3 regions of the Massilia sp. LC238 genome follow, and region 2 is predicted to be linked to each of the others. Evidence: predicted binding sites of a transcription regulator. Region 2 holds the regulator's gene; each other region holds the start of a gene.
The links. The regulator FliA, encoded in region 2, starts transcription of late flagellar genes. The targets are predictions, from matches to a motif close to CTAAAGTTTNNNNNNNNNNNGCCGNTA.
Positions count from the first base shown of each region.

Region 1: a site for FliA is predicted at 1,336-1,362, ahead of FG94_RS21640 (flagellar protein FliT). Genes of this name have one in related genera too.
Region 3: a site for FliA is predicted at 941-967, ahead of flgM (flagellar biosynthesis anti-sigma factor FlgM). Genes of this name have one in related genera too.

Region 1 is NZ_JNNN01000078.1:71,785-74,046, forward strand. It holds gene FG94_RS21635 (HDOD domain-containing protein) at 1-946, shown strand, start outside; gene FG94_RS21640 (flagellar protein FliT) at 1,003-1,284, opposite strand; gene FG94_RS21645 (M1 family metallopeptidase) at 1,557-2,262, shown strand, end outside.
Region 2 is NZ_JNNN01000047.1:6,078-8,339, forward strand. It holds gene FG94_RS12940 (flagellar motor protein) at 1-524, opposite strand, end outside; gene FG94_RS12945 (RNA polymerase sigma factor FliA) at 506-1,243, opposite strand; gene FG94_RS12950 (antiactivator of flagellar biosynthesis FleN protein) at 1,406-2,203, opposite strand; gene flhF (flagellar biosynthesis protein FlhF) at 2,196-2,262, opposite strand, start outside.
Region 3 is NZ_JNNN01000046.1:17,748-20,009, forward strand. It holds gene flgB (flagellar basal body rod protein FlgB) at 1-49, opposite strand, end outside; gene flgA (flagellar basal body P-ring formation chaperone FlgA) at 214-900, shown strand; gene flgM (flagellar biosynthesis anti-sigma factor FlgM) at 1,017-1,334, shown strand; gene FG94_RS12880 (flagella synthesis protein FlgN) at 1,341-1,811, shown strand; gene FG94_RS12885 (N-acetyltransferase) at 1,887-2,262, shown strand, end outside.

The sequences.
Region 1 (2,262 bases), on a different contig from region 2:
GAACTGGATCAATCGTTTACTGAGCGGCGCGGAACCCCAGGCGGCCACGCCCGAGGAGCCGGGCGGCGGCACGGACCATGCCGCGACCGACGCCCTGTACTACCTCTGGCTGGCTGGTCCGGCAAGGTTCGACGCGCCGCCCGAGACCGAGCGCCTGATCCTGGAGCAGGTGCGCACGCTGGCGCAGAACCCGGCCATCGCGGCCGAGCTGGTGCCGCGGGTTCCGGAACTGATCCCCAAGCTGCTGCGCAGCCTGCGTGACGAGAGCGTCAGCACGGGCGAGCTGGCCGGCCAGCTCGCCGAAGACGTGGTGCTGGTGGCCGAAGTGCTGCGCGAGGCCAACAGCGCCTATTACCGTCCCGTCGCCCCGATCAAGACCCTGGACGCCGCCATCATGCTGCTCGGGCAGAACGGCTTGCGCATGCTGCTGGCGCGGGTCGCCTTCCGGCCCCTCATCAGACTGCACGAGGCGGGCTTTGCCCGCCGTGCGGCGCCGCTGGTATGGAACCATTCCGAAAAATGTGCGGTGGCGGCGAGCCTGATGGCGTCGGCGGTGGCGGCCGACATCTTCGAATCCTGCCTGGCGGGGCTGATGCAGGACGTCGGACTGATCGTCGCCTTCCGCCTTAGCGACCGCATCTGCCAGAACGGCAAGGTGCCGGCCTCCGAAGCGTTCGGGGTGGAACTGCTGGCGCGCAGCCGGCAGCTGTCGGCGGTCATCGCCAGGCACTGGGATTTCCCGGACAAGGTGGCCGAGGCGATCGCCCGGGCCGGCGAACCGGATGGTCCGAACCTGGCGCAGGCGCTGGCGCAGGGTGATCACATCGCCAAGCTACGGCTCCTGATCGATGCCGGGAAGCTGGCCGAGGACGATGCGCTCGTCACGGAAGGGCTCAACGGTTACCAGCGCCGCTGCCTGGGCAAGCTCAGTAAGCTGGAATCGTAGCCAGACCACCAAAGAAAAAGGCACCCGCAGGTGCCTTCGATCGTAATTCTTGCTGATCAGTGCGCGCACATCGCGCGGTCCAGCTGCCCCATCCAGGGTTCGGTCACGTCGCGAATCGCGCGGTCATTGGCCATCAGTTGTTTGAGCAGGTCGATCTTGCGCTGGCGCTTGGCGCCTTCCAGTGCCGGCACGCCGCCGATCGCGGCCCCTGCGGCCACCGCCGCCTGCACGTTCAGCTTGTCGAAACCGGTCCAGTCGCCAGCCTCGGCGGCGCCCTTCATCTGGCTGCTGAGGCCAGCGAGGTTTTCGTACATCGAGAGGACGTCGTTCGAGGTCATGTTGGCACCAAGGCAATGAACGCCGGCCGGATTGCCGGGTATCTAAGGCATTTACGGATGGGCTTTCGGGAACTTTAGGGTAATTCGAAAAAAATTTCGGATTTTTTTCGAATGCCTCCGCCATTCCCCGGTTTCAGCAGTCTGGCCCCGTTTTTTGCAGTCTGTCGCAATCCGGGCGCAGGCGGCGCCCGGCTTTCCTACAGTGCGTGCTGGGTTCTTGCGCCATCGCGCGCAGGAACCGTCAAATAAAAACAGATTCGAGAGAGAGACTTATGAGAGACATGCCAGTCGCCCGGGCTCGCAAAGCCACGGCCGCGCTTGCGTTGGCCCTGGGCGCCGCCACGGCGCAGGCCGAGGCGCCGTTTTCTTTCGCGGCAACGCCGGGCAAGCTGCCGAAGGACGTGGTGCCGCTGCAGTACGACGCCCACATCGTGCCGGACGTCGCCGTCAACAGCTTCCGCGGCACCCAGACGGTCGAGATCGACGTCCTGAAGCCGACCTCGACCATCATGCTGAACGCCGACAACATGCAGATCGATTCGGCCAGCCTGACGGGCAAGCACATCGGCACCTTGAAACTGGACCCCATCCTCGACAAGAAGCAGCAGACCCTGCGCTTCGCGCTGTCCCAGCCGCTGGCGCCGGGCAGGTACGCGCTGGCGCTGGCCTTCCGCGGCCAGATCAACCGCGAAGGGCGCGGCCTGTTCTACGTGAACTACAAGGCGGGCGGCCAGGACAAGAAGCTGATCGCCACCACCATGGCGCCGACCGACGCCCGCCGCATGCTCCCGACCTGGGACGAACCGGCCTTCCGCGCCCGCTTCAAGCTCACCGTCGACGTGCCGGGCAATTTCAAGGCCTACTCCACTACCCCGATCGACAAGCGCGAAGACCTCGGCGGCGGGATGCAGCGCATCAGCTTCGGCAACACCCCGAAGATGCCGAGCTACCTGGTGGTGCTGGTGGCCGGCGAGCTCG
Region 2 (2,262 bases):
GACGGATCCGACAGGTTTTCCATCACGTGGATCAGGCCCAGCACCGCGCCCAGGATGCCGATGGTGGGCGCATAGCCGGCGGCCGATTCCCAGATGCGCGCCGCCTGGCGCTGCGAGAATTCGTAGGCGTTGATCTCGTTCTCCAGCAGGCTGCGGATCTTCTCGGGCTGGATGCCGTCGACCACCAGGCGCAGGCCCTTCTGGATGAATTTGTCCTTGGTGCCCATGTACTGCTCGAGCGAGAGCAGGCCGTCGCGCCGCGCGGAGAGGCTCCACAGCGCGATCTCGCGCGAGAGCAGCTCACGGTTCGATTTAGGCGGGAAAAACACCCAGCGCAGCATGCGCAGGCCCAGCATGAAGCTGCGCCGCTCGCTCTGCAGCAAGGTGGCACCGAAGGTGCCGATCACCACGATGGCGAAGGCGGACGGATGGATCAGCGACGCGAACTTGCCGCCGTCCAGCGTATGGCCGATGAAGATGCCCGCGATCGCGAGCACCAGGCCAGCTACGCTGGCCCAGTCCACAATTGCTCCCGTAGCGCCGCGCGCAGACGCGACACGGCCTGGGTGTGCAGCTGCGACACCCGCGACTCGCTCACGCCCATGACGGCGCCGATTTCCTTCAAGTTGAGTTCTTCCTCGTAGTAGAGGCCCATCAGCATCTTCTCGCGCGGCGGCAAGGCGTCGATGGCATCGATCACGGCCTGGCGGAAGCCCGTATCGAGCAGGCTGCGCAGCGGGTCGCTGTCGTCCACCGCATAGCGGTCGAGGAAGCTGTCGCTGCCGCCGTCCTCGCCCTGGTCGTGGAAGTCTTCGTAGTACAGCAGCTGGTGGCCGCCGCCGTCGCCCAGCATCTCCTGGTAGTCGGCGAGCGACATCTTGAGCGACTTGGCGATCTCGGATTCGCTGGCCGGACGGCCCAGGCGCTGCTGCAGCGCCTCCATCGCGGCTTCCACCTTGCGCATGTTCTGGCGCGTACTGCGCGGCATCCAGTCGCTGTTGCGCAGCTCGTCGAGCATGGCGCCGCGGATGCGCAGCACCGCATAGGTCTCGAACTGGGCGCCGTGGTTGTCTTCGTAGCGGTTGATCGCGTCGAGCAGGCCCATCATGCCAGCCTGCACCAGGTCATCGACTTCCACCGAAGGCGGCAGCTTGGCCTTCATGTGGTGGGCAAGACGCTTCACCAACGGCATGTGCTCCGTCAGCAAATGGTTCTTGTCCGCTTTCCCTTTGACCGTGTACATGCGTTCTGATTATCTTTTCTTCTCTTGTAGGGTGGGCGGGGTAATTTCGGGCAATGCCCGGAATTACAGACGCCCACGCGGTCAACCGACCGTGCTGCTGCCTGCGCGGCTATTCACACCCTAACTATCACCGCGTGGGCGGACAAGCCGCCCACCCTACGATTAACCCCTGCCCATGCCGGGCATCGCGTGCAACGCGAACTTGCCGGCCAGGCGACGGAAGGCGACCGAGGCCCCCGCCAGCGGGAAGGCATCGACCACCGCCCGGCCCAGGCGCGCGGCCCGGTGCAGGTACTCGTCGGCCGGCACCGAACCCATCGAGCGCAGGTTGACCGCCAGGTAGCGTGTTGCCGCAGCTGACATATTATCGTATACCACCTTGGCCTCCGCCTCTGTCGCGCCGGTCACCAGGATGCCGAAGGGACGGCGGCCCAGTTGCTGCGCCAGGCGCTTGATCAGCGCGTAGGCATTCGTGATCGACGCGGCGCTGGTAGAGACCTGCACCACGATCTCCGAGCTCGCCATCAGCGGCAGCGGGAATTCGCCGCTTGGCCCCAGTTCGCCGTCGACCATCACGATGCCGGCCTGCCCCACCAGCACGTCGAAGGTCTTGGCCAGGCGGCGCGCGTCATTGCTGCCGTGCGGACGGCCGAGCGAAGCCACCGAAAAGCCCTGCGGCACCGCGTGCAGCACCTGGTTCAGGCCATACTCCTGGCGCGCCACGGCGGCCAGGTTGGCGGCCCGGTTCAGGCCCAGGCGGCGCGCCACGCCGTAGTCGCGTTCGCAGGCGTCGACGATCAGGACTTCGTTCCCCAGCTGGGCCAGCGAGGCGCCCAGGTTGACCAGCATGGCGCCCTTGTCGTCCTCCGGCGTGGCGGACAGAAACGTGACGATGCGCGGGCGCGGGCCCTGCAGCATCCGGCGCAGGCCTTCGGCCTGGTCGAAATCGAAACTAGCCAAGGTGCACCTCGCGCAGGCTGCGATCGTTACCGGCAGCGGCCATCATCAGCGGCAGGTCG
Region 3 (2,262 bases), on a different contig from region 2:
ACAGGGCCGTTTCATTGAAACTCAGGTACTGGTCGATCTTGCCGATCATGCCGCCTCCGCTAGAGACTTGTTGGGACAGCACCGATGATACGTACGGGCAACACTTCCCAATCGATCGATAAAGATGGGCAAACCCCGGCTATTCAAAGTTTCGCCAGAGAATCTCACTGCCTAGAATGGCAGCATCTCCCACCTGCATCCGCCGGATTGACCATGAAACGCACCATCGCCGCCGTCCTGCTCGTCCTGCTCGCCCCGCTCGCGAGCGCACAAGGCCGCCAGAACCTCCCGGCCCTGCGCACGGTCGTGGAACAGTACCTGCAGAGCCAGAGCGCCGGCCTGCCGGGCCAGGTGACGATCAAGGTGGGGCAAGTCGACCCGCGCACCAGCTTGGCTAGCTGCCCGGCGCCGGAAGCCTTCCAGCAGCCGGGCGCGCGCGCGTGGGGAAAAACAACGGTCGGGGTGCGCTGCACCGCTCCCTCGCCCTGGACGGTGTATATTCAGGCCACCGTGCAGGTGATGGCCGACTACGTCGCCGCCGCCGTACCGCTGGCCCAGGGCCAGCCGGTCGACGCCACCCAGCTCGTCATGATGAAGGGCGACATCGCCGCCATGCCGAACGGCATCATCACCGACATGGCCCAGGCCATCGGCCGCACGCCGACCGCCTCCTTGCCGTCCGGCACGCCGCTGCGCCTCGACACCTTGCGGTCGCGCCCGGTGGTCCAGCAGGGCCAGGCGGTGCGCCTGGTGTCGAAAGGAACGAATTTCTCGGTGTCGGCGGAAGCGAAGGCGATCAGCAACGCCGGCGAAGGCCAGGTGGCGCAGGCGCGGACCCAGTCGGGAACGGTGGTCAGCGGCACCGCGCGGGCGGGCGGGATCATCGAAGTGGCGATCTGAAAACCACTTTGCATATTTTCATTGGACGGCCTTTTCTGCGCTAAAGTTTGTGAAATCCTTGCCGATACAGGATGCAGATCCCGGAGTTTCCGCTCCGAACAGAGAAGGATGATGCTGTGAAAATCAACGATACCCTCAAGGGCAACCCAGGCCTTCAGCCCACCAACACCAACGGCGCCGCGAACGCACGCGGCGCCGACAAGGCCGCCACGACCGCGACGACCACCCAGGTCGCGACCGACAGCGTGCGCCTGTCCTCGCAGGGCCAGGCCATGGCCAATGCCGTGGGCGGCAACAACCAGGTGTTCGACACCAAGAAAGTCGAGCGCATCAAGATGGCCATCGCCGATGGCCAGTTCCAGGTCAACTCCGAGAAAGTCGCCGACGGCCTGCTCGACACCGTGCGCGACTTGCTCCATTCACGCAAGCGATAATCCTTCATGCCCACCAGCCCAATCTCGACCGTCCTTCAAGAACAGCAACACCTCGGCTTCCTGATCGAGCTGATGAAACAGGAACAGCAGCTGCTCGTCGCAGCTGACGCCGATGGGCTGGCGGAAACCACTCCCCGCAAGAACGCACTGCTGCAGGCGCTCGCCGATTTATCGGCCCAGCGCCACGCCGCGCTGCTTGCAGCCGGCTGCGAAGGCTCGGAAGCAGGCATGGAACCCTGGCTGGCGGTGGGCGGCAATGACGAAGCGAGAACCCAGTGGGAAGCGCTGCTGGCGCTGGCCCGGGAAGCCAAGGAACTCAACCGCGTCAACGGCATGCTGATCAACAAGCAGCTGGCGCACAACCAGGGCGTGCTCAACGCCCTGCGCATGCCGGCCGGCGCGGATGCGGGCGGCGTGTATGGCGCCAGCGGCCAGGCGCTGGGAAGCGGGCCGTCAAAGCGCTACGTGATCGGCTGAGGGCGCATCTTCAAACGACAATGGCCGCATGATGCGGCCATTGTCTTTTTTGCTGAAAGCATAGAGTTAGCCACAATGCAGAAGAGTGATTACATCATTGCAGTCGAGGAAAGCCCGGACTACCGCGATTCGAATCTCATTGTCCAAGGCCTCATTGACTTCCATGCCGCACATACCGGCGGCGACACTCCCCGGGACCTGGTGATCACGGTGCGTGACGAGACAGACCGTATCGTCGGCGGCCTGGTGGGCGACACCTATGTTAGCTGGCTACAAGTGCATGCGCTATGGGTTGACGAATCGGCGCGGAACTGCGGCATCGGCCGTGCCATCCTGATCAAGGCCGAGGAGGAAGGGCTGCGTCGGGGTTGCAAGCGCGTCTTCCTGGAGACACTGAGTTTCCAGGCCCTGGCGTTTTACCAGAAGCTGGGCTACGTCGTGCAGCACCGCC